2 regions of the Shigella sp. FC1967 genome follow, and region 1 is predicted to be linked to the other one. Evidence: predicted binding sites of a transcription regulator. Region 1 holds the regulator's gene; the other holds the start of a gene.
What was found. The regulator CRP, encoded in region 1, controls carbon source genes, mostly activating them, when cyclic AMP is high. The targets are predictions, from matches to a motif close to ATGTGANNNNNNTCACAT.
Positions count from the first base shown of each region.

Region 2: the regulator CRP is predicted to act here: its motif matches at 6,143-6,160, upstream of gntK (gluconokinase).

Region 1 is NZ_MIIZ01001054.1:9,698-29,323, forward strand. Features, by position in the region: gene BHE89_RS18150 (NAD(P)/FAD-dependent oxidoreductase) at 1-588, shown strand, start outside; gene BHE89_RS18155 (RidA family protein) at 634-1,128, shown strand; gene BHE89_RS18160 (LacI family DNA-binding transcriptional regulator) at 1,323-2,225, opposite strand; gene BHE89_RS26355 (alpha-amylase family glycosyl hydrolase) at 2,523-3,044, shown strand; gene BHE89_RS26360 (alpha-amylase family glycosyl hydrolase) at 3,158-3,781, shown strand; gene BHE89_RS26365 (alpha-amylase family glycosyl hydrolase) at 3,771-3,944, shown strand; gene BHE89_RS26370 (hypothetical protein) at 3,931-4,110, shown strand; gene mobB (molybdopterin-guanine dinucleotide biosynthesis protein MobB) at 4,171-4,689, opposite strand; gene mobA (molybdenum cofactor guanylyltransferase MobA) at 4,701-5,285, opposite strand; gene BHE89_RS18180 (YihD family protein) at 5,507-5,776, shown strand; gene BHE89_RS18185 (serine/threonine protein kinase) at 5,791-6,786, shown strand; gene dsbA (thiol:disulfide interchange protein DsbA) at 6,807-7,460, shown strand; gene polA (DNA polymerase I) at 8,062-10,860, shown strand; gene BHE89_RS18200 (hypothetical protein) at 10,915-11,373, opposite strand; gene def (peptide deformylase) at 11,548-12,066, opposite strand; gene BHE89_RS27525 (hypothetical protein) at 12,354-12,401, shown strand; gene yihA (ribosome biogenesis GTP-binding protein YihA/YsxC) at 12,553-13,185, opposite strand; gene ppiA (peptidylprolyl isomerase A) at 13,455-14,024, shown strand; gene BHE89_RS18220 (aminodeoxychorismate synthase component II) at 14,398-14,973, shown strand; partial or broken gene argD (bifunctional acetylornithine/succinyldiaminopimelate transaminase) at 15,091-16,306, shown strand; gene crp (cAMP-activated global transcriptional regulator CRP) at 16,400-17,032, opposite strand; partial or broken gene BHE89_RS18235 (OsmC family protein) at 17,346-17,754, shown strand; gene BHE89_RS18240 (phosphoribulokinase) at 17,845-18,714, opposite strand; gene BHE89_RS18245 (YheU family protein) at 18,780-19,001, opposite strand; gene BHE89_RS18250 (hydrolase) at 18,998-19,626, opposite strand, start outside.
Region 2 is NZ_MIIZ01000820.1:774-14,805, reverse strand. Features, by position in the region: partial or broken gene BHE89_RS13750 (MBOAT family O-acyltransferase) at 1-579, shown strand, start outside; gene BHE89_RS13745 (SGNH/GDSL hydrolase family protein) at 566-1,768, shown strand; gene BHE89_RS13740 (SGNH/GDSL hydrolase family protein) at 1,743-2,975, shown strand; gene BHE89_RS25815 (CZB domain-containing protein) at 3,043-3,435, opposite strand; gene BHE89_RS25810 (methyl-accepting chemotaxis protein) at 3,461-3,709, opposite strand; gene BHE89_RS25805 (hypothetical protein) at 3,726-3,983, opposite strand; gene gntU (gluconate transporter) at 4,134-5,471, opposite strand; gene gntK (gluconokinase) at 5,468-6,022, opposite strand; gene gntR (gluconate operon transcriptional repressor GntR) at 6,345-7,340, opposite strand; gene BHE89_RS13715 (ABC transporter substrate-binding protein) at 7,572-8,603, shown strand; gene BHE89_RS13710 (FecCD family ABC transporter permease) at 8,600-9,598, shown strand; gene BHE89_RS13705 (ABC transporter ATP-binding protein) at 9,595-10,389, shown strand; gene BHE89_RS13700 (class I SAM-dependent methyltransferase) at 10,376-11,200, shown strand; gene modD (ModD protein) at 11,197-12,048, shown strand; gene BHE89_RS13690 (TonB-dependent receptor plug domain-containing protein) at 12,205-14,032, shown strand, end outside.

The sequences.
Region 1 (19,626 bases):
TCACAACAACGTGTATCCGGTGTTCCAGGCGCACCTCGTGGTAACGTGCATTTACCAAATGGTATTCACTTCCGTGAACAAGCCGATGGAACTTATGCTGTCGCGCCACGTATTTTCACCAGTTCTATCGTGAAAGATAGCTTCTTGTTAGGGCCTAAGTTCATGCACCTATTAGGTGGTGGTGAGCTGCCATTAGAATTTTCTATTGGTGAAGACTTATTTAATTCATTCAAGATGGCAACATCTTGGAAATTAGATGAAAAAACACCGTTTGAACAATATCGCATTGCAACAGCAACACAAAATACTGAGCACTTAGATGCTGTATTCCAAAGAATGAAAGCAGAATTCCCAGTATTTGAAAAATCACAAGTTGTAGAACGTTGGGGGGCTGTTGTTAGCCCAACATTTGATGAATTGCCAATTATTTCTGAGGTCAAAGAGTACCCTGGTCTGGTTATCAATACAGCAACAGTATGGGGTATGACTGAAGGTCCTGCCGCAGGTGAAGTGACTGCGGATATTGTTACGGGCAAAAAACCCGTTATTGATCCAACACCATTTAGTATGGATCGTTTTAAGAAATAAGTAACCCCTTGTTTTACTGTAAATTAAACATGTTAAGGAGTTTTCATGCGCTATAAAAGTTTACTTGTTGCTCTACCTTTTATTTTTGGTGTAGCAAGTGCGAATGCGGAGGGTGTTGTGCACCATAAATTAAACGGTATGCCTATTTCAGAATCTGTTGAAGTGAGTGCAGGTAACAACCTTGTTTTCTTAAGCGGTAAAGTTCCTGCTAAGAAATCAGCAGATGCGCCAGAAGGTGTATTAGCGTCTTATGGTAATACTGAAGAACAAACTATCAGTGTATTAGAGCAAATCAAAACTCACTTGAATGAACTTGGCTTAGACATGAAAGACGTTGTTAAAATGCAAGTCTTCTTAGTTGGCGGTGAAGAAACTAAAGGTGAGATGGACTTTAAAGGCTTTATGGATGGCTATTCTAAGTACTTTGATGCTTCTAAAACTGAACAATTGCCAGCGCGTTCAACTTTCCAAATCGCTAAACTGGCAAATCCAGCATGGCGTGTAGAAATTGAAGTTATCGCTGTTCGTCCTGCAAAATAAAGACGGTAGCTTTTATTTCGTTTTGAAGTAAAACATAATCAATTAAAACGCCAAAGAGGGCTAACTTTCTTTGGCGTTTTTTATCACAAAACGGCTATAAGAACTGAATCAACCATTAACTGCTTTCACCTTGAATAAACGTCACTGGAATAACAGAGACATTATCTGTTATTTCTTTATTCTCAATTAATGCACTAATTACTTCTACGCTTTTTTTCAGCTAGTTTTTCAAAGGGCTGTTCAATACAGGTTAATTGCCGCAGTGTTTGATTTAACCAGGGGCTGCCATCGTAAGCGACAATTTTTAGTTGTTCTGGAATGACGATATTTCGCCTTGTTGCTTCATTAAATAATGCTATGGCGGGAATATCCGCAGCAAAAATAGCATCGATATCTGAATGCAAAGAAAGTGTTTTTTTGGCAAACGATTGAAAATAATCTTTTTCTTCTTTTTTCCAATTTACTTTGCAAGGAATAGGTTTAATACCAGCCTGAATAAGCGTTTCTTTAAAAGCTAAACAGCTTTGATATGAAGGAGTTGATGATAAATAACTTGAATTATCTTCAATATAGAGAATGTTTTGGCAACCTTTTTGAATAAGGTGTTCTGCGGCTAATCGACCACCAGTATGGTGATCAGAGCAAACTAATGGAATATCATGAAGATGACGATCTAGTGTTACCACGGGTCTTTGAATATGCTGATATTCACTATCATCCAATAGCAGATATTCTGCAATAATACCGTCGATCTGACCTCGTTTAAGCATATCAAAAAATATACGTTCACGTACTTTGCTATTTTGTGTTGCACATAACATCATGCTATAGCCATTTTCAGCGAGCTTATTTTCAATAAAACGTGTCACAGTCGCAAAATAAGGATATTCAAGGCTATTAATAATGACACCAACAACCGCGCTTTTTTGTTGATATAAATTTCTTAGCCAAGTATCAGGAATATAGTCTAATTCCTCTACCGCTTTTTTTATTTTTTCTCGCGCAGCTTGAGATACATAACCACTATTATTTAATGCCCTAGAAACAGTGCTTGCTGCGACATTTGCTTTTTTTGCGACATCCCGGATCCCCGCCATTGAATATGCTGTTGCTCCTTTCAATTAGTTGATGACCTAATATATCTTAATATGATTATGAGAAACCCATCTTTATTGAGGTAATTGTGTTTTTTTTAATATGAGCTATTTCACATTTTAGTATGTTAATTACCTTACCCTCTCTTTTAGTGCTTATAGTATTCTATATTAATTATGGAACAGTTCCATATATACGAATTACCTTGGTGAGGTGAATATGTCTAGTACTTGGTGGAAAGAAGCGGTGGTCTATCAAATTTATCCCAAGAGTTATTATGATAGTAATGGGGGACGGTGTTGGGGGATTTTAGCTGGGGATCACCGAAAAAATTAGATTATATCCAGTCACTTGGTACAAATGTTATTTGGTTATGTCCCATATTTAAATCGCCAATGAAAGACAATGGTTATGATATTGCTGATTATTCTGTGGTTGATCCTATTTTTGGCGATAATAACGCGTTGGATACCCTTATTAGCGAAGCTAAAAAGCGTGATATAAAAATTCTACTCGATTTAGTTTTAAATCACTCTTCTAATGAGCATCCTTGGTTTAAAGCAGCAATTGAAGATCCTAGTAGCCCATATGCCGATTATTATATTTTTAAACAATGGGATAAATCGACTCCCCCTAATAATTTACGCACTTATTTTGATTGCTCGGTTTGGAGCCGTGTTGGAAAAACTAATCGTTGGTATTTTAATTCATTTGGCCCTGAACAGCCGGATTTAAATTGGGAAAACCCACAATTACGTAAAGATATTATCAATATGATTAATGTCTGGATCAAAAAAAGGTGTTGCAGGATTTCGCATTGATGCGATTGGTAATTTAAAAAAAATCCCCTGAAGCCTTATCTGAATATCAATTTGAGCCTGACAAAGACGATGGTTCTGCATCTTTAGTACCTTGGGTTTTAAATCAACCGGGTATTGATAAGTTCTTAACTGAATTAGCCGAGAATACTTTTAAGCCTGCAAATAGTATGACGGTTGCAGAAATTGATGTGCCTGAAAAAGATTTGTGTGCTTATGTTGGTGAAAATGGTTATTTCTCCATGGTATTTGATTTTAGTATCGCTGACTTAGATATTCGCAATGAAAAGCCATTCACCCTTAATCCAATCACAGGTGAAAGATTAAAACCTGTATTTATTAAAAGCCAACTAGATACTCAACGAGTTGGTTGGGGAGCACCTTATTTAGAAAATCATGATCAACCTCGTTCATTAAATAAATTTCTCCCTAAAGGTGGTATTAATCCAACTAGTGCCAAAATGTTAGCGACATTTTTATTAACTCAACGAGGAACACCTTTTATTTATCAAGGACAAGAAATCGGTATGACAAATTGTCCTATGACATTAGAGGAACATGATGATTTACATGTCTTTAAATTATATGAATGGGGGCATAAATTAGGTTATAGCGATAAGCAAATAATGGAATATTTTAATGATCGTAGCCGTGATAACTCAAGAACACCTTTCCAATGGAATACTGAAATAAATGGTGGTTTTAGTACAGGTAAACCATGGTTAAAAAGTGAATCCTAACTATGTTGATATTAATGCACAGAAAGAAACGCAAGATAAGCATTCTCTGTTCGCTTATTACCAACAATTAATTGCATTAAGACGACATTCAGAGATCAGCGATATTTTGATTTATGGTGAGTTTTTGCCATTAAATTCACCAGAAAAATGTGATTGCTTTTAAACGTATTTATGAAGATAACTCAATCAATATTTACTGTAATTTCAGTGGTGAAGAAAAAGCACTAACCATAAAAGCGAAAGATATTTATTTGCATAACAGCCCAATAGTGGAAAATGCACAAGGCGAGCTTATCCTTCAGCCTTATCAAGCAATTATTTTTGCTTAATTTATTTTATCTAATTAAAAATAGAGCGCCTTTATAAGGCGCTCTATGACTTATAATTTTTTATTTCGTCTGCTTCAGCCAATCTGCAATAAATTCAGCAATAGCTTCAGGTGCGTTGATATCTAGTAGTGGAAAATCTACGCTTAAATCACAATCACTGGCAACGGCAATAACGTGCTCATCAAGTAAATCATTAAAATTACGCTCATTGATATGACGATAAAGTGCAATTTTAGGAATGGTTTCGCTTTTAAATCCTTCGACTAAGATTAAATCTAGCTTATCTGCATCAAAACGAGATGCGAGATAATACAAATCTAATTCTGGGAGTTCTGGCGTTTCTGTCATTAATGCCCAACGTTGTTGGCTTGCGACTAATGTCTGGTCTGCACCTGCTTTTCTAAGCTCGTAGCTATCTTTTCCGGGCTTATCCACATCCATATCATGGTGAGTGTGTTTGATCATACCTACGCGAATTTCTCTTTTGCGTAATTGTGGAATAAGTTGTTTCAGTAGTGTCGTTTTACCGGTTCCACTCCATGCTGTGATCCCTAAAAGGGGTAAATCTGCTTGTGCCATGTTTTTTATTCCTATTTTTTTAATTTGTTGGCTTTTTCAATGTCGTCAGGCGTATTCAAATTAATAAAAGCACTCGCTTGATCGGCGAATAAAACAGGGTGCGCATTTATCTGTTTCATAAACAGCATTAATTTTCGATCACCTTGCGCTAAATATGCTTCTAGCATAGGAATAATACGACGATTTAGCAGTGCTAAGGTAGGATGTTCTCTTTCACCATCATCAACATAAACGGCTAACGCTTCACCTTTTTGCTCATAGAGTTTTTCAACTAAATTAAGAGGAAAATAGGGAACATCGCAAGGTACAAAAACAACCCAAGGTGTTGAGGCTTGCTTTAATAACGTGAGCATGCCAGCTAAAGGCCCAGAAAATCCTTCTATTTCATCTGTAATAACCGGATATTGGCTTTGGCGATATTGTTCTAAATTTCGGTTAGCACTAATCAGTATACTATCAACTTGAGGTGCTAATTTTTGGGCAATATGGCGGTATAAAGGCTGTCCATGTAAAATTTGAAGCCCTTTATCTGCCCCTCCCATTCGTGTCGCTTGGCCACCTGCAAGTATACCACCTGTAATATTCTTCATTTTCATATTCAATATTTGTGAATAAATTGGCTAAAATTTCCGAACGATTTTTATCAAGGAAAGACGATATACTAAATAAAAAATATCGACTTAATGAGATTTCATGTAAAGCAACAGCAATTTTTATCAAAAAAGCGTAATCTTTACGCATATTGACAGAGGTTTCCTTTTTCTATCGGATAATAATTGGTACTTTGTTGTTGTCATTAATAATAAGGATTTTTTGTATGAAATGTCACCGTCTTAATGAAGTTATGGAATTATTGCACCCAGTTTGGGAAGAAAATTCTGATTTAAACTTAATTCAATTATTGCAGAAACTGGCTGATGAAGCGGGTTTTAAAGGTCAATTATCTGATCTGACTGATGATATTTTGATTTACCATCTAAAAATGCGCGGCTCAGCGCCGACAGATGTGATACCAGGACTGAAAAAAGATTACGAAGAAGATTTTAAAACCGCTATTTTACGTGCTCGTGGTGTAATTAAAGATTAAATTCAGGATAGAAAATGGAAATGTCTGCCTCATTTAATTTTCAGGGACTTTCACCTGATAACATTTGGGACGCGTTAGTTAAAATCGGTTTTTATCCTGAGTCAGGGTTAATAGAGCTAAACAGCTATGAAAATCGTGTTTTTCAATTTGTAGATGAACATCGACAACGTTATGTGGTGAAATTTTATCGTCCTCAACGCTGGTCGTATGAACAAATAAAAGAAGAACATGAATTTGTTTTAGCATTAAAGGAAGCCGAGGTATCCGTTGCGGCTCCTTTAATGATTAATAGTGAGACAGTCCACTTTTCTGATGATGGGTTTTATTTTGCAATATTTCCCAGCATAGGGGGAAGAGCATATGAAACGGATAATTTATTTCATCTAGAAGAAGTTGGACGCACATTAGGGCGCATTCATCAAATAGGTAGAAAGAAGAGTTATGAGTATCGTCCAACCCTTTCTATTGCAGAATATCTGAGAGCGCCAAAATTAGCATTTGAAAGTAGTGCATTAATTCCTAATAACCTCAAACCTCAGTTTATAGAGGTTATAGATAAACTTATTCATGATGTGCGTCCTAGAATAGAGGACTCTGCATGGCAAATGTTACGGCTACATGGTGATTGCCATCCTGGTAATATATTGTGGCGTGATGACGTGGTGATGGTTGATTTTGATGATTCCCGAATGGGACCTGCGGTACAAGACTTTTGGATGTTATTAAACGGCTCGCGGCAAGAGCAAGTTATACAAATGGATACAATCCTTGAGTCTTATAATGAATATCAAGATTTTGATTTACGTGAGTTGTCATTAATTGAGCCACTAAGAGCAATGAGAATGGTGCATTATCTCGCGTGGGTATTAAAACGCTGGAATGATCCTGCTTTTCCTCGTGCCTTTATTTGGTTTCAAGATCAAGATTTTTGGTTTAAACAATTAGCCTTATTCAAGGGGCAAGTGGAGCAATTAAATGAGCCTCCTTCACAACTTAGCCCAATGTATTAATTCTTAGGAGACGATGAGAAATGAAAAAAATTTGGCTGGCGTTAGCAAGTATGGTGTTAGCATTCAGTGTTTCTGCTGCTGATATTTCTGAAGGAAAACAGTACACGAATCTTTCCAAACCTATTACAGCATCGCCTGATGTTGTTGAGTTTTTCTCTTTTTATTGCCCACATTGTTATCAATTTTCTGAAGTATATAAAGTCAATAGCACTGTTGAAAAGAATGCGCCAGAAAACACCAATGTTGTCCGTTATCACGTTGATTTCTTAGGACCTTTAGGTAAAGATCTGACACGTTCTTGGGCTGTGGCTATGGCTTTAGGCGTTGAAGATCAAGTTGCTCCCGTTTTATTTAAAGGTATTCAAGAAACTCAATCTATTCGTTCTGTTGACGATATTCGTAATGCTTTTATTAACGCAGGCGTTAAAGGCGAAGATTATGATGCAGCAATGAATAGCTTTGTCGTGAATTCTTTAGTTAGCCAACAACAGAATGCTGTCGTTGATTTCCAAATCAATGGTGTTCCAGCCATGATAGTTGGTGGCAAATATAAAATGAAAAATGATGGTATCAGTGCAAAATCACCAGAGGAATATGCAAAAACATATTCGGATATTGTGAATCAATTATTGCTGAAAAATAAGAGAGACTTAAACTTTTTCCATATAGACTAAGTAAAAGTATATAGATTCTTATATGAAAAATAGCACTCAAGAAATAAGAGTGCTATTTTTTTACTCTCTTATTTTGTCATAATATAACTATCCACATTAATAAAAAAATACGACAATTAATTGATAATATCTTGATGAATACGCTAAGTGATTGATTTTTTTAATTATGTTAATAAATTGAAAAGAAAGCTAACTTATTAATATAGAGAGGTTTACAAAACTACTCACAGAGTTATCCACAGGTTGTTTTGATATTGACTAAAAAAATAAATCTTTAATGAAAAAGATGACACTAACATTAATATTAATGATGAGAGAATGGCTTTATCTTAAATACTTTCTAAATTACACAGTACGTTTTACGCTTTACTCTTTTTATAATTGAAATTCAGATTAATGGATATGGCTTTTGATAAAAAATCACTTTAATTAATATTAAATTATCATCCATACTTATTCTTTCTGTTAAGTTCGATCAATAATAAATAATTGGGCACTTAAGCCGAATTTCTGCATTTAAGAACAGGTAATATTCGTCTATTGGGCTGTGATGTGGCATTCTAGTGATATCAACGAACCTCAGAACAATGATGAACAGATTATGGTCCAGATAGCAGAAAACCCCTTTATCCTTGTAGATGGCTCTTCATATCTTTATCGCGCCTATCATGCATTTCCACCGCTAACCAATAGCCAAGGTGAGCCAACGGGTGCGATGTACGGCGTGTTGAACATGCTACGTAGCCTAATAATACAGTATAAACCAAGCCATGTTGCGGTTGTGTTTGACGCTAAAGGTAAAACATTCCGTGATGAGTTGTATGAGGAATATAAATCTAATCGTCCTCCAATGCCGGATGATTTACGTGAACAAATAGCACCCTTGCATGAGATGGTGCAAGCAATGGGTTTACCATTGTTATCTATTTCAGGTGTAGAAGCAGATGACGTTATTGGAACATTGGCACTAAAAGCAGCGGCTGATGGGCATGATGTTTTAATCAGTACTGGCGATAAAGATATGGCGCAATTAGTGACGCCAAAGATTACGCTGATTAACACCATGACCAACGTTATTTTAGGTCCTGATGAAGTTAAAGAAAAATATGGTGTTCCTCCTGAACTGATTATTGATTTCCTCGCATTAATGGGCGATTCTTCTGATAACATTCCTGGTGTTCCCGGTGTCGGTGAGAAAACGGCATTAGGCCTTTTACAAGGACTTGGTAGTTTAGATGATATCTATCAACAGCTTGATAATATCGCCACATTGAGTTTCCGTGGTGCTAAAACACTGGGCGCCAAAATGGCAGAACATGAGAAAGTGGCAAAACTTTCTTATAAGCTGGCAACGATTAAAACAGATGTTGAACTCGATAAAACGTTTGATGATTTAGTGGTTAATGAGCCAAATCTAGATCAATTACTAGCGATGTTTACGCGTTATGAGTTTAAACGTTGGATCAGTGATCTTCAAAATGGTGGATGGTTAGCTCAACGGAGTACACACAAAGTTGCTGTACCTTACTCCTCTGAAGCCATTACTCCCAAAGAAGTACCTGCATCAGCTAATTTTCCTGTTATTACACAAGAGAATTATGAAGCTGTCTTAACGCATGAAAGCTTAACGCGATGGGTTGAACTTCTTAAGAAAGCGCCTGCATTTGCATTTGATACAGAAACTGACAGTTTAAATAATATTGATGCTCGTTTAGTGGGGCTGTCATTTGCTATTGAACCGGGTAAGGCGGCTTATATTCCATTGCGTCATGAGTATTTAGATGCGCCAGAGCAACTTCCTGTTAATGAAGTGCTAGCGGCATTAAAACCTATTTTAGAAGATAAAAACATTCTAAAAATTGGGCAAAACTTGAAGTTTGATCGTGGCATTATGGAAAATGAAGGTATCGAATTAAACGGTATTTATTTTGATACTATGCTGGAGTCTTATGTCTTAAATAGTGTGAGTAGCCGCCATGATATGGATACCTTAGCGGAAAAACATTTAAATCATAAAACCACAACATTTGAAGAGATTGCTGGTAAAGGTAAAGGTCAGCTGACCTTTAACCAAATTGAGGTTGAGCAAGCGACGTTATATGCTGCTGAAGATGCTGATATCACTTTATTACTCCATCAAGCGCTATATCCTCAAATAGAAGCCATTGAGCCTCTTAACCATGTTTACCGCGATATTGAAATGCCATTAGTTCCTGTGTTGTCGAGAATGGAACGCAAAGGTGTATTAATTGATGCTCAAGTGTTAGCTGTTCAATCTCAAGAGATTACACAACGTTTAGCAGAAATTGAAAAAGAGACGTTTGCGTTAGCAGGACAAGAATTTAACCTCTCTTCACCTAAACAGTTACAAGAAATCTTATTTGATAAATTGCAATTGCCCGTTATCAAGAAAACCCCGAAAGGGGCGCCCTCAACGAATGAAGAAGTATTGGAAGAATTAGCGCATAGCCATGAATTACCTCGTTTAATTTTAGAGCATCGTGGTCTTGCGAAATTAAAATCGACCTATACGGATAAATTGCCATTGATGGTGAATAGTAAAACGAAGCGTGTACATACTTCATATCATCAAGCAGTGACGGCAACGGGGCGTTTATCTTCTCGCGATCCGAATCTTCAAAATATCCCAGTAAGAAATGAAGAAGGACGTCGAATTCGCCAAGCATTTATTGCCCGTGAAGGCTTTAAAATTGTTGCAGCCGACTATTCACAAATTGAATTGCGGATCATGGCACATTTATCACAAGATAAAGGTTTGTTAGATGCCTTTGCTCAAGGTAAAGATATTCACCGAGCTACTGCATCTGAAGTGTTTGGTATACCTTTAGACGAAGTTACCTCTGAACAACGTCGTAGTGCGAAAGCGATCAACTTTGGTCTTATTTATGGTATGAGCGCATTTGGTTTATCACAGCAGATTGGTGTGGAGAGAAGAGAAGCTCAGCGTTATATGGATCTCTATTTTGAACGCTACCCAGGTGTATTGGACTATATGGAGCGCACTCGTAAACAAGCTTCTGAACAAGGCTATGTTGAAACGTTAGAAGGGCGTCGCCTCTATTTACCAGAAATTAATTCAAAGAATGCAATTCGTCGTAAAGCTTCAGAGCGTGAGGCGATTAATGCTCCAATGCAAGGTACAGCGGCAGATATCATCAAAAAAGCAATGATTGCTGTGGATAATTGGATTTGCAATGAATGTCCAGCAGATGTGCATATGATTATGCAAGTACACGATGAATTAGTATTTGAAGTGCGAGAGTCTTATTTAGAGAATGCAAATATCATGATCCACAAATTGATGGAAAGCAGTATGAAATTAGCGATCCCGTTGAAAGTGGAAGTCGGAGTGGGTAATAACTGGGATGAAGCCCATTAAATATTAAATCTCAGCTATCAAATAAAGGGCGCAATCAGTTGTGCCCTTTATTGTTTATGCTTTTGTGTTGGGAACAAGCTCTGACTCATCAAACTCAAGAAAGTCTTCATGCAATCCTTGGATTAATCTATCTGTTGTTTCACCTTGTTCATTTAATTCCATTAAAGACCAACCTACTTTAGCGTTAACATCATAAAGATAGCCTTGATCAAGCATATCAATCACCTTGCCAATAACGGATTTCCCATAGAAATGCAGTAGTCTCTTAAGTTCTTGATTATCAAATTGGGAAGCAAGCTTTTGATATACGTCAGTTACCTCATCAGAGTAAATATCCATTTCACCGATATTTTCGTCAACATCATGATAGATATCGGTAAGTCCTTTTAACACGAGGAATCGAGCGACTTGCGGAATATTTTCCTGTAACTCACTCTTTACCCATGATTTGGGGTCTGTTGCACCGGCTGCTTTGAGTTGTTCACATAAATCCTTAAATCGACTATTTTCCATTTTTGCCTCAATGAATGTGCTGTTGATATTTTAAATCTATTGTATAGGGGATGGAGAGAAAAACCGTGAAAATTTATTTTTATTAGGGCAAGAAAAAGAAAAGCTCGGTTAATAACCGAGCTTTTTTATGTCAAAATTCATCAACAAAATATGAAAAAAGAGATAAGTGAATAATTAAGCAACTTGTGAGTTTATCAATTTGCTCAATTTCTTTTGTTTTTTCTCAATACGTTGACGTTTTAACGGAGATAAATGGTCAATAAAGAGTTTGCCATTAAGATGGTCCAACTCATGCTGAATGCAGCCTGCGAATAAATCCGAGGCTTCAAGTTCAATTTCATCCCCATTTCTATCTAATGCCTTAACCTTTAAAAAACGGTAACGCTCTGTTGGAGCAAAAGAATCGGGAATAGATAGACACCCATCCATCATATCCATCATTTCATCTTCAGTGCTGATAATTTCAGGATTGATAAGTGCAATCGGTTGATCTCGGTTTTCAGAAACATCAATTACAATAATGCGTTTAGATACATTAACCTGAGGGGCTGCTAAGCCAATACCTCGTTCTGCATACATGGTTTCAATCATGTCATCGATTAATGTGCGTATTTCGTCATCTACTTTTTCCACTGGTACTGCGACTCTGCGCAGACGCTCATCAGGAAAACGCAAGAGCGTTAATACAGCCATGGATACCTCATTTTATCGCTAATTACATATTTACTACGGTCTCGCAATAAGCGTATCACAAAATCATTAATGATAAACCGCACCTTTTGTGTGATCTGTTCTATTTTTAATCACATTCATGTAGGTGATTAAAGTCTCATAATTATGTAATTAAACTACACTTATTTATGCTTTGAATACATAATCACATAGCTGAATCGTGTCTGCATGTGAAAAAAAAATTACAAAAGGGCTTTTATTAGCCAATAAAATAGGGTACATTATCTCTCGTAGGGTACAGAGGTAAGATGTTCTATCTTTCAGACCTTTTACTTCACGTAATCGGATTTAGCTGAATATTAGCTGCTCCAGTCGACTTTATTTCGACTGGAGCATTTTTTTACCTAAAATTCATTGAAGTGGTTTATGTGAGAAGTGAAAGGGAAAAGTGACTTTCCCTTTGTCAATAGAAGATCAAAACATTATCTTTGAGAGAAAAGAAGATAATTAAGCGTTATCATCATTTGTAGGCTGCTCTTCTGAACCTGAAAACCATTCATTAAGTGTATTACGTAGTTTATCAATGCCAATTTTTTTCAATGATGAAAAATATTCTACGCGAATATCACCTACTTTATTTGCTAGCGCTTCACGTACGCTAATTAACTGCTTTTTACGCGCACCTGATGCTAATTTATCTGCTTTAGTCAGTAAAACGAGCGTAGGAAGCTCTGAGTCTACGGCCCAATCAATCATTTGCATATCGAGATCTTTTAATGGATGGCGAATATCCATTAAAATAACCACGCCTTTTAAGCATTCTCTTTTTTGTAGGTATTCACCTAAAGAGCGTTGCCATTTACGCTTCATTTCTTCAGGAACTTGAGCATAGCCGTAACCTGGTAGATCGACTAAGCGTAAGCCCTCTTCAATTTGAAAAAGGTTGATTAATTGTGTGCGACCTGGGGTTTTACTGGTTCTGGCTAGTCCATTTTGTTGGGTTAACGCATTTAAAGCACTGGATTTACCGGCATTAGAGCGACCCGCAAAGGCAATTTCAATTCCTGTATCTGGTGGTAAATGACGGATATCAGGCGCACTGATGATGAAATGTGCTTTTTGGTAATTAAATTGGGTCATTATGGTATAAACCTCTCTGAAATAATGCGGCTTTTCATGCATACTCATTTCAATTTTGCATGAAAATGAATATCTAAAATACTATTTGCTCTATTTTGGCGCAATTTAATGACTTATAACAGTGCTTAAAAATTAAAATTTACCCTGTTATAACGTAATTAGACTTATTGAGCGTAAATAAAGGTAAATGATTGGCACTATTTACCTCAGCGAATTAGAATCGCTGCATATTAAGTAAGTTGTAGACTATTAAAGTAAAGGATCCCTGCATGTTAAAACGTTTTCTTGTCACCTTCGTTACCGCTTGCACTTTAACAACAGCGACTTTTGCAATGGCAACGGGAGAAACCTTCGTTAAATTAGTCACCTCTGAAGGCAATATTGAAATCTCACTGGATAATAAAAAAGCACCAATCACAACGAAAAATTTTATTCAGTATGTCGAAGATGGGTACTATAACGGCACCACTTTTCATCGTGTTATTCCCGGTTTTATGGTTCAAGGCGGTGGTTTTACTGCTGATTTACAGCAAAAACAAACCAGAGCGCCAATTAAAAATGAAGCCGACAATGGATTACGTAATGTAAAAGGTTCTATTGCCATGGCGCGTACATCAGATAAAGACAGCGCAACCAGCCAATTCTTTATTAATGTGGCTGACAATGCATTTTTAGATCACGGTCAACGTGATTTTGGCTATGCCGTATTTGGTAAAGTTGTGAAAGGAATGGATGTAGTCGATAAAATTTCACAAGCTCCAACTCGTAATATTGGACCTTACCAAAATGTACCAGTAAAAACGGTCACTATTTTATCTGCGGAAGTCGTAAAACAATAAACGTATTATTAGGATAGGATATTTACTTATTCTAATAAGATAAAATGCATATAAACCGAATGAATGTTTTCATTCCGGGGTTTTTAGCACAAAAAAATATTTTTTTATCCTTCTTTTTTTCGTGTGATCCCCTGTAATAAGTATGTACTGCGCTATTAATCACTCTATTCACCATCAATTACCGTCATTTTTGTTATTGCTCAATAAATCAGCAGGCTTTCTTGCTTACTATTCATATTTTACACCTGTGCTATGATAATCGGCTTTGTTGTACCCAAGTCGGTTAAACAACGAGCTATTTTGGCAAATCTACACTCGCTTTAAAATAGTAATAAAATAGATAATGATAAGAAAATCAGTCGGATAGGCTAATATGCTGTTACTTATTGATAATTACGACTCGTTTACCTACAACCTCTATCAGTATTTCTGTGAATTGGGTGCTGAGGTTGTTGTTAAGCGTAATGATGAGATCGGACTTAAAGAGATAGAAAAGATGATGCCAGCACATCTTGTTATCTCGCCAGGACCTTGTACTCCTAATGAAGCAGGGATCTCTCTTGAGGCTATACAGCGGTTTGCTGGTGAAATTCCTATTCTTGGCGTTTGTCTTGGACATCAAGCGATAGGGCAAGCTTTTGGTGCATCGGTTATCAGAGCACGAGAAGTCATGCATGGTAAAAATTCATTAATACATCATAATCAACAAGGTGTTTTTAAGGGACTTAATCGACCCTTAAGTGTGACGCGTTACCACTCCTTAGTGATTGATGCGACAACATTACCAGTCCCTTTTGAAGTGACGGCATGGAGTCAACATGATGGAAATGTTGATGAAATTATGGGAATTCGTCATCGTACATTGCCAATTGAAGGGGTTCAGTTCCATCCAGAAAGTATTTTAAGTGAACAGGGACATGAGCTATTAAATAATTTCCTTAAATATTAAATGGATAGCATTTAAATAGCGAAATAACGCTTTTTTATACAAAACCACATTTGATTTTTTATTCATATTTAGTGATTATATTTTCATATTGAATGTGAATAACGATCAGGTGGGATCATGACAAAGCAAAGCATCAACAGGGCAACTTACGATCAGGTAATGTTGCCAATTTATTCACCCGCAGAATTTATTCCTGTCAAAGGGATGGGGAGCCGTGTTTGGGATCAGCAGGGAAAATCATATATTGATTTTGCTGGTGGTATTGCTGTTTTAGCATTGGGTCATGCTCATCCTGCTCTTAATCAAGCCTTAAAAGAACAAAGTGAACAACTTTGGCATGTTAGTAATATTTTTACTAATGAACCTGCATTACGTTTAGCACAAAAATTAATCGATAATACATTTGCAGAACGTGTCTTTTTTGCCAATTCAGGCGCAGAAGCGAACGAGGCAGCATTTAAATTGGCTCGCCATTATGCCATTACTCGCCATAGTCCTTATAAAACGAAAATTATTGCTTTTCACCATGCATTCCATGGCAGAACGCTGTTTACAGTCTCTGTGGGTGGGCAACCTAAATATGCAGATGGTTTTGGTCCTAAGCCAGCAGATATCGTGCATGTTCCTTTTAATGACTTGGATGCGGTTAAAGCGGTAATAGACGATCACACTTGCGCTGTCATTTTAGAGCCAATTCAAGGTGAGGGGGGGGGTAACGGCAGCAACACCTGAGTTTATGGAAGGGCTACGTGAGTTGTGCGATAAGCATCAAGCCCTGCTTGTTCTTGATGAAGTACAAACAGGTATGGGGCGTACAGGCAAGCTTTTCGCCTATATGAACTATGATGTGACACCCGATATTATTACAACTGCAAAAGCGCTAGGAAGTGGTTTTCCACTAAGCGCGATGTTAACGACACATGAGATAGCTTCTGCTATGGGCGTAGGGACTCATGGTACAACTTATGGGGGAAATCCATTAGCTTGTGCTGTGGGCAATGCTGCATTTGATTTGATTAATACACCTGAGGTACTTGCGGGGGTAGAAAAGCGCTATCAATGGATTGTAGATGAACTGATGGACATTAATCAAACGTACAATGTCTTTTCGCAAATCCGTGGGCAAGGTTTATTGATTGGTGCGCAATTGGCACCACAATATAAAGGTAAAGCCAAAGAGTTACTGGCTCTTGCTACCAAACATGGTTTAATGATGTTAAACGCAGGAGCCGATGTGATGCGTTTTACGCCATCGTTAATTATTACCCAAGAAGAGCTACAAGAAGGAATGGTGGCATTAAAAGCGGCTATTGCGGAATTTGTAAGAGGGTAGTATTGACTAAAAACCCCATCAACGAGGATGGGGTTTATACAACAAGTATACCAATAGCACTTTTATGGCTATTATTTATTCGAGTGGGGATACTTAGCGAGTCCCGTAAACGACGATAGTTTTACCGTGTGCGGAGATCAAGTTTTGATCTTCCAACATTTTCAGAATACGGCCTACTGTTTCGCGTGAACAACCAACGATTTGACCAATCTCCTGACGTGTAATTTTAATTTGCATGCCATCAGGATGTGTCATTGCGTCAGGCTGTTTTGCTAAGTTTAATAAAGTTTGTGCAATACGACCTGTTACATCAAGGAAAGCAAGGTTGCCTACTTTTTCTGATGTCGTTTGTAATCTATTCGCCATTTGAGCAGACAGGCGCATCAGAATATCAGGGTTAACCTGAATTAATTGGCGGAATTTTTTATAGGAAATTTCTGCTACTTCACAGGCTGTTTTTGCTCTAACCCATGCACTACGTTCTTGATCTTCTTCAAATAATCCAAGTTCACCGATGAAATCCCCCTGATTTAGGTAGGAGAGGATCATTTCTTTTCCTTCTTCATCTTTAATAAGAACAGCCACGGAACCTTTAACAATATAATAAAGTGTTTCCGCTTTCTCACCTTGGTGGATCAGCGTGCTCTTGGATGGATATTTGTGAATATGGCAGTGTGACAAAAACCATTCAAGAGTCGGGTCTGTTTGCGGCTTGCCGAGAACCATTCGCGTTATCCTCTGTACGTTAAATGCAGCCTTTCAAAACGGATAGGTTCCTTTTTGAGACAGCATGCTTAAAAATCCTAGCTTTACCTATTAACTTCCTGAGAAGACGGTAAGTTAATATGGAGTAGATTATAATAAATGAGAAAATAATGCATTGATCTTAACCACTATCATCAAGCAGATATTGTTTTTAACACAATTAGTGCATTAAGTCTCGTTTTACGCAGTCAGCATAATAAACCTATTTGCTAATTGCTAGTTGAATTATGAGAATGTACTCTTTTAGTCTATGTCATCTTTTAGGGGAAAATAAATGGAAGCACGAGTTAAGTGGGTTGAAGATTTATCTTTTGTCGGCGAATCTTCATCTGGCCATCAAATTATGATGGATGGAAATTCGGGTGATAAAGCTCCAAGTCCAATGGAAATGGTATTAATGGCTGCAGGTGGATGTAGTGCTATTGATGTTGTCAGTATTTTACGTAAGGGTCGTCATCAAGTGACTGATTGTGAAGTAAAATTAACATCAGAGCGACGTGAAGAAGCCCCTCGTTTTATTTACTGATATCAATTTGCATTTTATTGTTTCAGGTAAAGAATTAACGGATAAAATTGTAGAACGAGCAGTTCAATTATCCGCAGAAAAATATTGTTCTGTTTCTTTAATGCTAGGAAAAGCAGCTAATATTACACATTCATTTGAAATAAAGAATGCTGACTAATTTTGATATTTTAAAATAAAGTTTAAATTTAAAAAATAATATCCCTTAATAAATGGGATATTATTTTTAGAGAGATAAATTCTATTTTGGTTAACTTATCTTTTCACCATTTAATAATTTTTTGACTAATGGTGCCATAATTAATTCCATCGCTAATCCTAATTTCCCGCCCGGTACAACAATAGTGTTTATTGTTGACATAAATGAGCCATGCAACATTGCAAGTAAATAGGGAAAATCTATATCGGTTAAGCCTCGAAAACGAATAACGATAAAGCTTTCATCAAGAGTCGGGATTGCTTTGGCTGAAAAAGGATTTGAAGTGTCGACCGTTGGAACTCGTTGGAAGTTAATGTGTGTGCGTGAGAATTGAGGAATAATGTAACTAATATAATCATCCATTGAGCGTACAACCGAATCTCTTACCGCCTCTTGTGAGTGTCCTCTTTCTGTGGTGTCTCGTATAAGCTTTTGTATCCACTCTAGGTTTACGATAGGAACAACACCGACTAATAGATCAACATGTTGAGCTACATTATGTTCGTTGGTAACAACGCCGCCGTGTAATCCTTCATAAAAAAGAACATCCGTATTATTGGCTAATGGCTCCCAAGGTGTAAATGTTCCTGGTAATTGGTTGTAGGGTGTTGCTTCATCATAAGAGTGTAAATACTTGCGAGATTGACCTTGTCCTGTATCACTATATTGACTTAAGGTCTTACTCAGTAAGTTAAAATCATTTGCTTCAGGGCCAAAATAGCTGATATGTCTACCTTGTTCTCTCGCTTTTCTTATCGCCATATCCATTTCAGGGCGAGTATAGCGATGGAAGCTATCTCCATCAATCAATGCAGCATTTGCATTGAGTTGTTGGAATATTTTACGAAAAGCTTGGCTTGTTGTGGTCGTTCCGGCACCACTTGAGCCCGTTACTGCGATGATCGGATGCTTGATTGACATAGGTTATCCTTTTGCTAAATAAGGTTGGCCCTTATTGATGGCGATACATCGCTGGCTTTGAATAACTAACCAGAGCGAAACTGCGATGCAGGCATAATATTGACGCTCTCATGAAGTTCAGACCAAACTAACACGGCCTCACCAGATTTAAGTTGTTTTTTTACGTCGGCGACTTTTTGTTCAAGCGTTTTCTCTTGGATACCATAATCAGTACCTTCTCGTAAAACGAAACTTTCAATAAGATTGTCTAGTGTTTCTGTTGAAAGCTCGTTCCAAGGTATTATCATTTTGCTTTCTCCAAATAAGTTGCTAACCAATCAGGGATACGACTTTCTAGCCACATCACGGGTTTAGAGAGTTTCCCACCAACAAACCCTACATGGCCGCCAAACTCTGTAAGTTGATATTCAATGTTGTTTGGGAGTGTTTTAACATCAGGAATAACATCCGCAGACATAAATGGATCATCTTTAGCATGAATGATAAGTGTAGTTTTCTTTATTTTATTTAATAAAGGTAATGCACTGCATTGGCGATAATAATCTAACGCATCTTTAAATCCGTGAATTTTAGATGTAATAAGATCGTCAAACTGGCGTAGTTTTTTGATGGATTTTATCGTCAATAAGCTGATAGGTAAGGAATCGGGATAGCGTATAAGTTTTCGTGTTGCGTTATTTTTGAGTTCTTTTAACAGATACCATTGATAAAAACGAGAAAAACCATGTTCAATTTTTGCTGAGCATGGCTCTAGCATTAATGGTGCGGAGACAATAACGGCTGCATCTACAACTGCATTTTCACCACTTTCTGCGAGATAATAGGCAAGCATATTTCCACCAAGCGAATAGCCAACAGCGGCGGTTGGTTGCTCACCAAATTCCTTTTTCAACCAATTTAAGAAGTAGCGAG
Region 2 (14,032 bases), on a different contig from region 1:
CACATTAGTTTATCTACCTTTATTCGTGATTACGTCTATATTCCTTTAGGGGGTAATCGTAAAGGTGTGATTCGACAGAACTTTAATGCCTTTGCCGCAATGGTAATTTCTGGATTATGGCACGGTGCAGCAATGACTTTTATTATTTGGGGAGCTATTCACGGGATTGGTGTGGTGTTATTGAATATTAAGCACCGCCTCTTTCCTGCGAAGAAAAATGCCCCTCCGAGTGCACTATCGTCATTAAATATGTTGTTGTCATGGATAATCACGTTCCACTTTGTTTGTTTTGCGTGGATCTTTTTCCGCAGTCAAACGGTGGGAGATGCTTTAGTCTTAATACAGCAACTCTTTAGTACAGGTGCTTGGGCATCATTACAAACAGAAGGCTTAACCCTCTTTATGTTCTGGGGACTTTTCTTACTTTATCCTTGCTTTGTGACATTAAAGGATATTGTGGCTCGTCTTGAGAAAAAAGTGCCGTGGTATGTTTATCCGCTACCACTTGCGTTGATCCTCACGATTATTTTCATGTTGTCTCCAGATGGGGTGCCAGGATTTATTTATGCCAGCTTTTGATTTCTGCTCAAACTTAAAAAAGACAGCAAAAGTTGCCTTAATGGTGCTATTTAGCACCCTCTTTCTGATTTGGCTGAACCAAACATCACTAGAGCGTTTTTGGCAACAACAATATCATCGCCCTGCACCTTGGTCTGGGCTTTCTCACTATTATGCTTGGCAAGTGGGTGGGCAACTACGTGATGGTGTCTTCATTGCGGTAGAAAGCTATGGTGATTATCTACGGGTTCACCACCCTGATAATCAAGCAAAACCCATCGTACAAAGCGCAGTGCCTGAGCAACTTCCTGAAGGCTTTGCTGTCGGTCTACACTTCTTTAACGGTTATACACGACCAGCATCACAATTAACACAACGCTTTCCTCAATTATTAGCGCGTAAGCAAGCAATGAGTGGGTTACCTTACCATTCGGTTACGGATGTATCGGATGCCGCATTAGAGGCTTTAAAACCGATTGTCCCCAAAACAGAAATTACCTTATCCCCAAAAGATAAAGTGTTATTTGCGGGCGATTCAATGATGCAAGGTGTTGCACCTTTACTTAAACGTCAACTACAAACGGATTACAACATCAGTAGCATCGATTTAAGTAAACAAAGTACAGGACTTGCCTATCCACGTTTTTTCAATTGGCCACAAACCATTGCGACACGTTTAGCCAGTGACGATGCCATTAAATTATTAGTGGTCTTTTTGGGTCCTAACGATCCTTGGGATATGCCGCCTGATGGCGGAGGACGTTACTTAAAATTTGCGAGTGAAGCATGGGAATCCGTCTACCGTACGCGTATTGCAAGCATTATAGAAAATGCCCGACAAAATAATGTCACGGTTATTTGGGTTGGACCACCGAATATGCGCAAGCAGAAGTTATCCGAAGGTATGGCATATCTTGATAAACTTTACCGTGAAGAAGCTGAGAAAATGGGTGAAATTTATCTATCCGTCAATGATATGTTTAAATACGAAAAAGATATTTATTCTGATTATATGGGTGATGGTAGCAGTCGTGTTAAGTTAAGAGCGGGTGATGGCATTCATTTTAGCTTAAAAGGTCAGCAAATTATTGCCCAACACGTATTCTCACGTATTCATCTTCAAGAAGAAATTAAAGAAGATAATGCAGTCGATGATGTAAAAGATAAAAACACGGTTATTGTAAATGAAACACTTAGCGCACATCCTTAAGCGTAAAACGTTAGTCAGTAGTTCAATCATACTGGCTTTAGTTTCACTCTTAGTTGCTTGTAACCAAGATACTGAAAAAACAGTCAAGCTACCTACACCAACAGTCTTACCCGCTGATGGTTCAAGACAGCTTTATAACTATCATGATCCTCACTTTGCGGATTTTGTTAAAAAATTACAGCAAGGTCGCCAAACTGTACATATTGTTCAGTTAGGAGATTCCCATACTGCGGCTGATTTTTTCAGTGGTAAGTTGCGTGAACGTTTTCAGACTGATTATGGTAATGGTGGTATTGGTTTTATTCCTCCGACAAATATCGCCGGTCAGCGTATTGCAAACGTACAATACCAGAGTGATAAAAAAGCATGGACACTGCTTTCAAGCAGAAAAGATAGCGATCCTGATTTCCCATTAGGGGGTTTTATTAGTGAACCTCAAGCAAAATGGGCAAAATTACAGTTATATGAAAATCCAGTCACTCAACAGCGCTATCAGTTACAAGCACTTTATAAAACGCCAACAACAGCGCAAGTGAATGTACAGTCATCGACAAGCAAAATACTGTCACTATCGCAAACGCAAGGTAAATGGCAGTTTTCAAACCCAACAGCCATAACATTCCCTGTTAACATTACCGTTAACAAAAACCAACCTGTTAAATTAGGCGGTTGGTTGATCACCAATCAACAGCCCGGCGTAATGCTTTCTTCATTAGGCATTAACGGTGCCACGATCAATATGATGGATAAATGGGGAGAACAGTGGACTGAAACGTTAGGGCAATTACATCCTGATATGGTGATTTTGGCTTATGGCACAAACGAAGCCTTTAATGATACCTTTGATTTAGTTGCCTACCGTCAACAGCTTACGGATAAAATTCGCCAAATTCGCCAGCAAGCGCCGAATAGTGCCATTTTATTAATTGGCCCTTCTGATTCAGTCAAAAATAAAGAAGCGCTTGATTGCCGTTCACAACAACCCCAATGGCTAAGTGATATTGTCAGAATTCAAAAAGAAGTCGCCCAACAAGAGAAAACCCTTTTCTGGGATTGGCGTAATTATATGGGTGGCGAATGCTCAATAAAAGTATGGGCATTGTATGATTTAGCAAGACCAGATGGTGTTCATCTTTCTCGCGAAGGTTACGAAAGCAGCGCCAATACACTTTATAGTCAATTGAACACGTTAATAAACAAAGGCTGATCCACGCTGTTCAACACACAAAAAAGGAGCTTATCGCTCCTTTTTGATTTTTATTTATCTAATTGAGTTAGTAAGTCACGGAGTTTAATAAAGCATCAATATATTTGATAACATCAACACTGGCTTGTTCCATTCCTTCTATATATTGCGTTACGGCTTCTTGATCACCATTTATATTGGCGCTTAATGCTAAGCGTCCACATTCATGGACTAATTTATGTGGCTCTTCTAAGCGACGAAAAGCCTCTGTACCTGCAAATTTCCGTCCATCACCTTGGTAATACCATTTCCCTAATCGACATTCAGTGTGCTGATTAACGCAGTGCTCATCATCTTTATTTAATAAATGGATATAAATAGCTTCTTTCCATAAAACATGATCGAGTTTGACGGTATTAAAAAATTGCTGCATCGAAATAAAGGTAAAAATATGTTTGAGCTCGCTTGCTTGCTCTGACAATGAGGTTAAATTTTGATGCCCTTCTTCAACTTGAATTTTTATTTGTTGAACCTGTTCTTGGTTTTTTTTCCGTGGTTTCTTTAACAGGAATAAAGCGAGCGCCTAAATTATTATTAATGCTAGCAATAGAAGAAGCTTGTTTCTGGATTTCTAATGATAACTTTTTCATTTCTTGGGCTAATACTGAAAATCCAGCACCTTCTCGTCCTATATGCCCTGCTTCAATCGCTGAATTTATTGATAAAAGATTCGCCTGACTGGAAAGCCTATCAATATTACTGGCGCTCTCTTTAATTTTTTTTTAGCCAACCAGAGAAATTTTCTATCTCTTCTCGATTATGCGTAAAATGCGTATCAACCTCATTCAAAAATTGAGTTAATAAGCGAGAATTATCTAACATTCTACTGAAGAGATGTTCCATCTCATCGAGTAAATTCAGCTTATCTTGTAGCTTATTACTTGATGCTAAAATCGAATCACGTATAAGCGTGATTGTATGAATATTACAATCCGTGTGTTTAATAAAAAGCGAATTATAGTCAACCATATATGATAGTCCTAAATGAGCCCACTTAATAAAGAAACCTATAGGTTAACGAAATGTGCAGCATTTTCTGTCATATTTGATAGTCATTTATAGCAATGAAAAAAAGCGCGTCAAAAGACGCGCTAATAATTGAAACACAAAGATTAGAGATCAAAGAAAAGAGAAGAAAATCATACCAATCACAGCACCTGTTGTACCAAGAATAGTTTCCATTAATGACCATGTTTTTAAGGTTTGTGCTTCTGTCGCACCCGTAAATTTACCAAACAACCAGAAACCTGAGTCATTAACATGGCTAAGAATAATAGAGCCCCCTGCAATACATACTGATAATGCCGCCATTTGAGCACCACTGTAACCTAACTCATTGATAACAGGTAAAACTAAACCAACGGTGGTTAAACAAGCAACCGTTGCTGAACCTTGAATAACACGTACTGCACCTGCCAGAATAAAACATGCGACGGCGATTGGCATACCTGCGCCAATTAACGCATTCCCTAATGCAGGGCCCACACCTGAATCGACTAAAACTTGCTTAAAGACACCACCAGCCCCTGTCACCAATAAAATGATCCCCGCAGGTTGGATGGCTGCAGAACAAATCTCCATTACTTTTTCTTTGCTCATTCCACGACGGATTGCCAAGCCGTAAATAGCCACTAAACAAGCGACAAGAATAGCAATAAAAGGATGACCAACAAATTCAAGGATATTGTACAGCGTTGAACCTTGCTCTACGAAACGCGCACCAATGGTTTTACATCCCACAAGAACTAAAGGTAATAACACAAGTGCAAGGCTGAAACCAAAAGAAGGCATTTTATTCTGACCTAAACTCGGTTCCGATAAATCTTTTGGTAATGCTAAGGTGACATAACGACTGATAAAGTTACCGAAGATTGGACCTGCTAATAACATGCCCGGAATAGCCGCACATAAGCCAATTAAGATCATCCAACCAAAATCTGCATTCATTTGATCAGCTAACAGCATCGGCGTGGGTCCCGGCAATAAGAAAGCTGCCGCACCGGCAACACCCGCAAAGAGAGGGATCGCCATTTTCACCACATTGCCGCCAGTACGGCGAGCAACGGCAAATACAACACCAATTAATAAGACAACAGCAACATCAAAAAACAGAGGTAAAGCACAAATTAAACCCGCAATACCTAATGCGTAGTTAGCACGTTTCTCACCAAAGTATTTTAATAATCGCACGGCAATTTGGTCTAATGCCCCTGTTTCGTGCAGGATTTTACCAAACATTGCACCTAGCGCGACAACGATAGAGAGGAAACCTAAAGTTCCTCCCATGCCGTTTTGCATAGTTTGTGTGATTTTCTCCAAAGGCATACCTGAGAAAATACCCGCGCCAATAGCAACAATCATTAATGCGATAAAAGCATGTAAACGTGCATACATAACAAAAAAGAGCAGTAATAAAACAGAGCCAACCGCCGTTAGCACCAATGTTAATGTACTCATACCGTTTCCCCTTCCAAAGTCCCTTGCGTGACTGAATTAATCTTATTAATTACACTTTCAATCACATCATCAAGTGGCATTGAAATATCAATTTCATACACATCGTTTTCAGCCTTTGTTGGCTCTTCTAAGGTTTCAAATTGAGTCACTAACATTTGAGGTTTAAAGAAGTGCCCTTTACGCGCTTTTAATCGACTTTCAATTAGCTGATAGTCACCTTTTAAATATAAAAAGTGCAGACATTGATTGCCCTCTCTTAATATATCGCGATATTGTTTTTTCAATGCAGAACAAACAATTAATGAAATATTATTGGTTCTTTGCATCGCAAACGCAGCATCATTTAATGCGTGTAGCCAAGGTTTACGATCTGCATCATTTAAAGCCTGGCCTGATGCCATTTTAGTAATGTTTGAGCGAGGGTGGAGAAAATCGCCATCCAAAAATGCTGCACCTGTACGTTGTGCAACACCACTTGCGACCGCAGATTTACCGCTGCCTGATACCCCCATTAAGATGAAAACATGGTGTAGGGATTGGGTATCGTTCATAGAATGCTCCTTTAAGGCAGATATTAAGTCTTTTTTTGTAATGTTACCCGTAACTGTTACGGGTAACATATCCGAAGTGGTAAGGTGAATACAACCACGAAGATCAACTAAGAAGTGAAAATGTGAGGTGACTCTCAAATGAAAGTAAGATGATCTACAAACTGACAACAAAACATCTGATCAACTTCTTTTTATTCACTGTAATATTGGACGTAATAACACGGAAAGAGAGAAGGTATCTCAATAAAAAACCCTATTGTTAATCATATAACAATAGGGTTAGTAAAATTATTAATTTAATTAATATCAATGAGTTATATATTTAAATGCTTTCACCCGTAATAATACGGAAACCAACATCAATCACTTGACCTCGCGCAATTTTACCTTTCATTCGTTTAAGCAATAAATCAGCGGCTTGTTGCCCCATTTCATCACGAGGGGTAAAGATACTTGCCAGACGAGGCGTCATCACTTGCCCCACATCATGTCCGTGGAAACCCGATATTGCAATATCCTCTGGCACGGCAATACCTAAACGCTGACATTCAAAAACAGCACCTATCGCAATATCATCATTAGTGCAATAAAGTCCATCTAAATCAGGATATTGCTTACGTGCAGCATGTAATAATTCAGCCCCTAATGAATAAGATGAGCTTTTTGGTGTCATCACATTACCGACAGGTAAACCCGCATTTTGCATTGCTTTTTCATAACCTTTTAAACGCATTAAGGTTCGTTCATCCTGTCTTGCGCCAAGGTAGATAACACGTTTGCATCCACGTTTGATCATCTCATTGACCATCTGTTCTGAAGCATCAACGTTATCTAATCCTACTGCCGAATCAAAACACGGCGAAACGCTGTCCATGATCTCCACCACAGGAATACCCGCCGTCTCTAGCATTTTCATTGTTTTTGGTGTGTGCGTTCTTTCAGCAAGAATAAGCCCATCGATATTATAAGAGAGTAATGAAAGCAGACGCTCTTCTTCTTTTTCAGCACGATATCCATAGTGCGCTAACATAGTTTGATAACCGTATTTATCGGTCACTGATTCAATGCCTCGAATAACTTCGGCAAACACTTGGTTAGTTAAAGAAGGTAGTAATACCCCAATCGCATGACTGGTCGAATTCGATAAAATATCAGGAGCGCGATTAGGAATATAATTAAGACTCTCTAATTCACGCGCAATTTTTTCTCGTAAAGCTTCCGAGACTTGTTCGGGGTTACGCAAAAAACGACTCACTGTCATTTTGGTAACACCAACTCGTGAAGCGACATCCTGTAATGAGGGGCGTTTTTTCTTCATTTTATATCGCAACTATCCAAAAACACTCGTATTAATACGCACTTTAATTTTCCAAGAACGCTGATTATAGCCCTAGGTTATACACTATTTCGAATAAAGTTTTTTAGATGTCTGCCTAGATTTGATTTTGACTGATGATCCCTTGACTTAAACCAAAGGAAAGATAGTATTCTTCGCTATATAATTAATGAAATAACGATATCAATCTAAAATAATAAATAGTGTGAACTTATGGCGATCCACAGACGACAATTTCTAACGTACCTCACAACCATTGCGACATTATCAGCACTTCCGAACACGGTAAGAGCAGCAATAACCTCACGCATTGCAGCACAATTTGGGCATATTCCCGCATCAACCACGATCCATCGCGTGATAAGTGCTGGACCTCCGACTGATCAATTGTTACTCGCATTAGCGCCTGAAAAACTATTGGGTTTCTCCTCACTTAATTTAGAAAAAAATCCTTTATTTTCAGATGAGCTGCGTAAATTACCCCGTTTAGGGCGCTTATCAGGACGAGGAAGTACACTCTCTTTAGAGGCTTTACTAGCGTTAGAACCCGATATCATTATTGATAGTGGTAATGTGGATGAAACCTATCGTTCATTAGCGAAACGTGTTTCTGATCAAACCGGTATACCCTATGTATTAATTGATGGCACATTAAAGGATAGTCCCGCTCAATTACGTCAAACGGGAGCTTTATTAGGTGTTGCAGAAAAAGCAGAAACATTAGCGCTCATTGCAGAGCAGTATCTTAATGATGCTACCTTGTTTGCTTCTACACAAAAAACAAGCCCACGTTTTTACCTTGCTCGCGGTGCAAAGGGGTTGCAAACGGGTGCAAGAAACTCCATCCATACTGAAGCCATTGAAACCTTAGGTTTTGAAAATGTGGTAGATATCCCTAATTTCAAGGGACTAACAGATGTTTCACCAGAACAACTATTAATGTGGGATCCTGAAATTATCATCACACAAGATGAAAATGCCTATCAGCAAATAATGCAACACCCTGTATGGAAAAGCATTCAAGCCGTTAAAAACCACCAAGTGCTGTTATTTAAAGGCTTGCCATTCGGTTGGCTAGATGGACCTCCAGGTATCAACCGTTTAATGGGAATGCGCCGCTTACAGAGCCATTTTGATGCTCGAATAGAAAATCAAGCCATTCAAGATCTACAAAATTACTTTATGCATTTTTACCATACACCATTAAGTAGTGAGCGATGCCAGCAATTGCTGAGGTATTCATGAGTCAATCAGCACGCATCATGCTTTTATTTATAGTATTCGCCATCGTTGCGTTAATTGCGCTCACCAGTGGTAAGTATTCACTTACATCTAATGAACTATGGACGCTGGTAAGTAATAAGTTGACGGGCAATACAGAGTATAACCGTACTGAAACGGTCTTTTGGCAAATAAGATTTCCTCGTGTTCTGGCAGCGATCTTAATAGGTGGTGGATTAGCAATTGCAGGGGCTGCTTATCAAGGTATGTTCCGAAATCCATTGGTATCACCAGATATTCTAGGCGTTTCGTCTGGTGCGGGTGTCGGAGCCGTCTTCGGTATTTTTCTTGGACAATCGATGTTGTCGATCCAACTTTTCGCCTTTGTGGGAGGATTAGCAACTGTTGCCCTCGTTTACTTTATTGCACGACTTGCGAAACAGCACGATCCCGTACTTTCACTTGTATTGGTCGGTATTGCCATTAGTGCATTATGTGGTTCGGCAATCTCATTAATGAAAATTCTTGCCGATCCTTATACTCAGTTACCTTCAATCACCTTTTGGCTTCTTGGCGGGCTTTCAACTATTACTGCCTCTGATTTGCGATCTGTGGCGCCTTTAATGTTAGTGGGCTTTATTCCGCTGATTTTACTGCGCTGGCGTATGAATATACTCAGTCTTTCCGATGAAGAAGCCAGAGCATTAGGTTTAAATGTCGAAATCACTCGACTTGTCTTTATTTTGTCAGCCACACTCATCACAGCAAGTGCCGTTTCTATCGCAGGTATTATTGGGTGGCTCGGCTTAATTGTTCCTCATATTGCAAGATTGTTAGTAGGCGCCAACTTCAGCCAACAACTCCCTGTTTCCTTACTTGTGGGAGCTATCATGTTGTTAATGACAGACACACTCGCGCGTACAATTGCCAATATTGAACTTCCATTGGGTATTTTAACGTCTGCCATTGGTGCGCCATTCTTCTTAATGTTATTACTCAGAACGAGGAAAGGCTCATGATCATTGCTAATGCAAAGCAGCTCGCTATTGGCTATAAAGGCAAAACCTTAATTAAAGATCTCTCATTTCACATTAAACAAGGGCAAATCATCTGCTTATTAGGTGCCAATGGCTGCGGCAAAACGACACTGATGCGAACGCTGTTAGGGCTAATACCTTGTATTGACGGTGAAATTAATATTGCGGGCAAAAACATAAGTAAGTGGTCACCAATAGAACTTGCTAAAATGGTAGCATATGTTCCTCAAGCTACACATATCCCCTTTTCATTCAATGTTATCGATATGGTCGTGATGGGACGAGGAGCGCATATTTCCTTTTTTTCTATGCCTAGCGCACAAGATAAAACCATGGCAATGGAAACCTTAGAAATGCTCTCGCTTTCTCATCTTGCTCACCGAACTTTTGATACTTTAAGTGGTGGTGAAAAACAGATGGTTTTAATTGCACGTGCACTGGTGCAACGACCTAAGTTGTTGATTATGGATGAGCCAGCCGCAAGCCTTGATTTTGGTAATCAAATCAAACTGCTTACCCAAGTTAACGCATTAAAAACACTGGGTATTAGTGTTTTTATGTCTACACATCATCCTCAGCACGCCGCCTCTTTGGCTGATGATGTCATTTTACTGACACCTCATACCCCTGTTTTGCAAAATAGTCCTGAAATTTTGCTGACACCCAATAATTTAGCGCACCTTTACGGTGTACAACCCACAGATATTCAGGCGCATTTTCACGCCTACTCGGATAATAACAATGAATATAGGCAAGAATATGAACACAATTGAAACCACGGATTTTGCTGAACTTTATAAAAATCACATGATACAGGCTGAAAGAACCAAGAAAGAGCCAGCACATTGGGACAAGCGAGCTGAAAAAATGGCAGAAACCTGTGCCAACCCTCGCGATCCTTATTTAATAAAATTTCGTGAAATGATGGATTTTACCGGTGCTGAAACCCTATTAGATGTGGGTTGTGGCCCTGGCTCTATCAGCATTCATGTAGCAGATAAATTCAAAAAAATCATTGGTATTGATTACAGTACAGGTATGTTAACTGTCGCTAAACGTAGAGCTAAACAAGCGGGTATTAACCACGCTGAATTTATCACTTGTGCATGGGAAGATAGTTGGGATGATCTTCCTCATTGTGATATCGTTGTTGCCTCACGCTCAACATTAGTGATGGATTTACAAGCTGCACTCTTAAAGCTTAATCGTCAAGCTAAACTACGCGTTTATACCACTCACACCGTTTCTCCAACCTTTGTTGATCAACGCATTATTCGCTTACTGGGTCGAAATGTTCCTACGCTTCCCACGTATATTTATGCTGTAAACATGCTGAACCAAATGGGTATTCACCCTAAAGTGGATTATATTCGTAGCCGTAACTGTCAGAGTAATTTCAATAGCCTTGAGCAATTTATCGAAGGCATCAACTTCTCCGTAGGACCTTTAAATAAAGACGAAATTGTCCGCTTAACTCATTACTATCATGAAAGCCTTGAAAAAGGTGTTTCACTGATTTCACCAACTCGTGATTGGGCGATGGTTTCTTGGGATGTCGTCCCTGAAAGTGAGCTAACCCTATGATTTATTATCCTGATGCCTTTCTTGATAACTTATTGATGGAAGATATCCAATATGGCGATCTCACTAGCCGAGCGCTCAATATTGGTGATCAACTCGGTACGATGACCTTTACACGCCGTGAAGCAGGCTGTGTCAGTGGGATCACGCTAGGTTGCCGTTTATTAGAAAAATTAGGGTTGGTCGTCACTGCACATCGGCAAGATGGTGATTTTGCTGATAAAGAGGATTGTTTAATCACGGCAGAAGGTCGTGCTGATGCGCTACACCAAGGCTGGAAAGTAGTACAAAACGTGCTGGAATGGAGTTGTGGCGTGAGTGATTATATGGCAAGAATGCTGGAAATCTATCATCGCTACCAACCTAAAGGGCAAATAGCGTGTACACGTAAAAATATCCCTAATACCAAACTACTGGCAACCCAAGCAGTACTTGCGGGCGGTGGGATTATTCATCGCCAAGGTTGTTCTGAAACTATCTTACTCTTTGCTAATCATCGTCGATTTTTAGCAGAGCCGGATAATTGGACGCAACATGTCAAGCAATTACGCCAAGCCGCACCTGAAAAATGTATTGTTGTAGAAGCTGACGATATTGAACAAGCGAGAGAAGCGCTAAAAGCACAACCTGATATTTTACAGCTAGATAAATTCTCTCTTAAAGATATTTCACAGTTACAACAAGAAGCGTCTCAAATTGCGCCTCATTGTCACTTATCGCTGGCAGGGGGCATTAACCTCAATACTATCGAGAAATATGCGCAAACGGGCATCACCTTAATGGTAACGTCTTCACCCTATTATGCCTCACCCACCGATATTAAAGTTCGGCTTTATCCCAAAATTAAATAAAAAAACAATACATTATAAGTAAGTGAGTATTTACATATTTTATCAATAATACACAAAATGAGTGCTAACACATTGTCAGTACTCATTTTATTCATTTATTTTGCACCATTCGTTATATAAAAATTTACATATAGATTAAAAATTGAGATTGGAATGATGAAATTAAAACCTCTATGCTACTGTTTATCTCTTGCTTTACTGCCAAGTATTGCAATCGCTGATACCACTTATGGTCAATCAACGCCTGATTTATTAACCGTTTGGAGTAGCCCTATTGCTGCCAATCCAGACGTGTTAACGCAAGCGCAGATGCTTGAACAAAATAAAGTGAATGCAGCACAAGCCATTGCAACCCTACCCGGTGTTGTGATGCAAAAATCAGGCAACCGTAATGAATACACCATTAAAGTGCGTGGTTTTGATAGCCGTCAAGTGCCTGTCTTCTTTGATGGTATTCCAACGTATGTTCCTTATGATGGCAACTTAGACTTAGCGCGTTTTACCACTAACGATCTAGCCAGTATTGAAGTAAACAAAGGTTATACCTCATTACTGCAAGGCCCTAACTTAATGGGAGGTGCAATTAATATCACTACGGCGACACCGAAAAAACCATTAGAAGGAAGCATTGCTTATTCTCAAGGTTTTGCTCGCGGCGCTGATTATGCACATAACATGAGTGCTCGTTTGGGTGCCCGCAATGATTTAGGCTTTATTCAAGTTAGTGGAAGTCAATTAAAACAACGCTTTACACCAATCCCCGGTGCTGATGAAAATAATGCAGTAGCAGGGACTCATGGGCGTCGGAATAATTCAGCGACGGATGATAAACGAGGGATGCTCAAAGTCGGTTGGACGCCACGCGCTTCTGACGAATATACCCTAACTTATGTAAAACAAAACGGTGAAAAAAATAGTCCACCATCAACATTAGGTAAAGGTAAATTTAAATATTGGGCATGGCCAGATTACAATAAAGAGAGCTATTACTATAGCGGTATCACTCAAATTACCGATGGTATTAATCTACAAAGCCGTGCATACCACGATAAATTCGAAAACACCCTCTATATGTATCCTAAAAAAGGTGGTATCCCTGACTATAGTCACTATGACGACTACAGCACGGGCGCTGCATTGCAATTAGGTATCGATACACGTGACAGTGACCAACTCTCTTTTGCCGCACATTGGAAAGATGATGTTCATCGCGCTCAAAAAGAGAAAGGCGGTGATTGGATGCGTTATAAAGACAGAACCTGGTCTTTAGCCACAGAATACCAATGGGTTGTCACCAATGATCTCGATTTAGTGAGTGCCATTAGCTATGACTGGCGTGACAGTATTGACACCGATAAAGGGGCTAATGACAACAAACAAACCGCTTTTAACTGGGAAATGATGGCTAAATATTCTTTAGCCAATGATGACTCAGTCCGCTTCTCTGTGTCTGATCGTAGTCGCTTCCCTACCCAAAAAGAGCGTTATACCACTGAAAAACCGAAAGATGGATCAAAAGGGATTATTAATCCTGATTTAGATCCTGAACGTGCATTATCTTTTGATTTAACCTACAAAGGACACATTACAGATAAATGGGGCTACCAAACTAGCATTTACTATAACCGTGTCAGTGATGCGATTATGGCACACACAGTTTATCGCGATGGTAACGCATTTTTCCAAAACCAAAATAGTGGACGCGTTAACTATATGGGTCTTGATTTAGGGACTAAAGGCAATGTGACAGATTGGTTAGAGCTTGGTTTAAACTACAGCTATATCCACAGTGATCCTAAACAAATCGAACATATTGAAGGCTTACCAAAACATAAAGCCTATATGTGGATGACGTTTATTCCAGTAGAACAAGTTCGCGTTACCATTATGGAAGAAGCACAAGGCTGGACTTATAACCGTATTGATGAAGATAACAAACTGGCAGGTTATGCTAAAACTGACCTTCGTTTAGATTACAATTTTG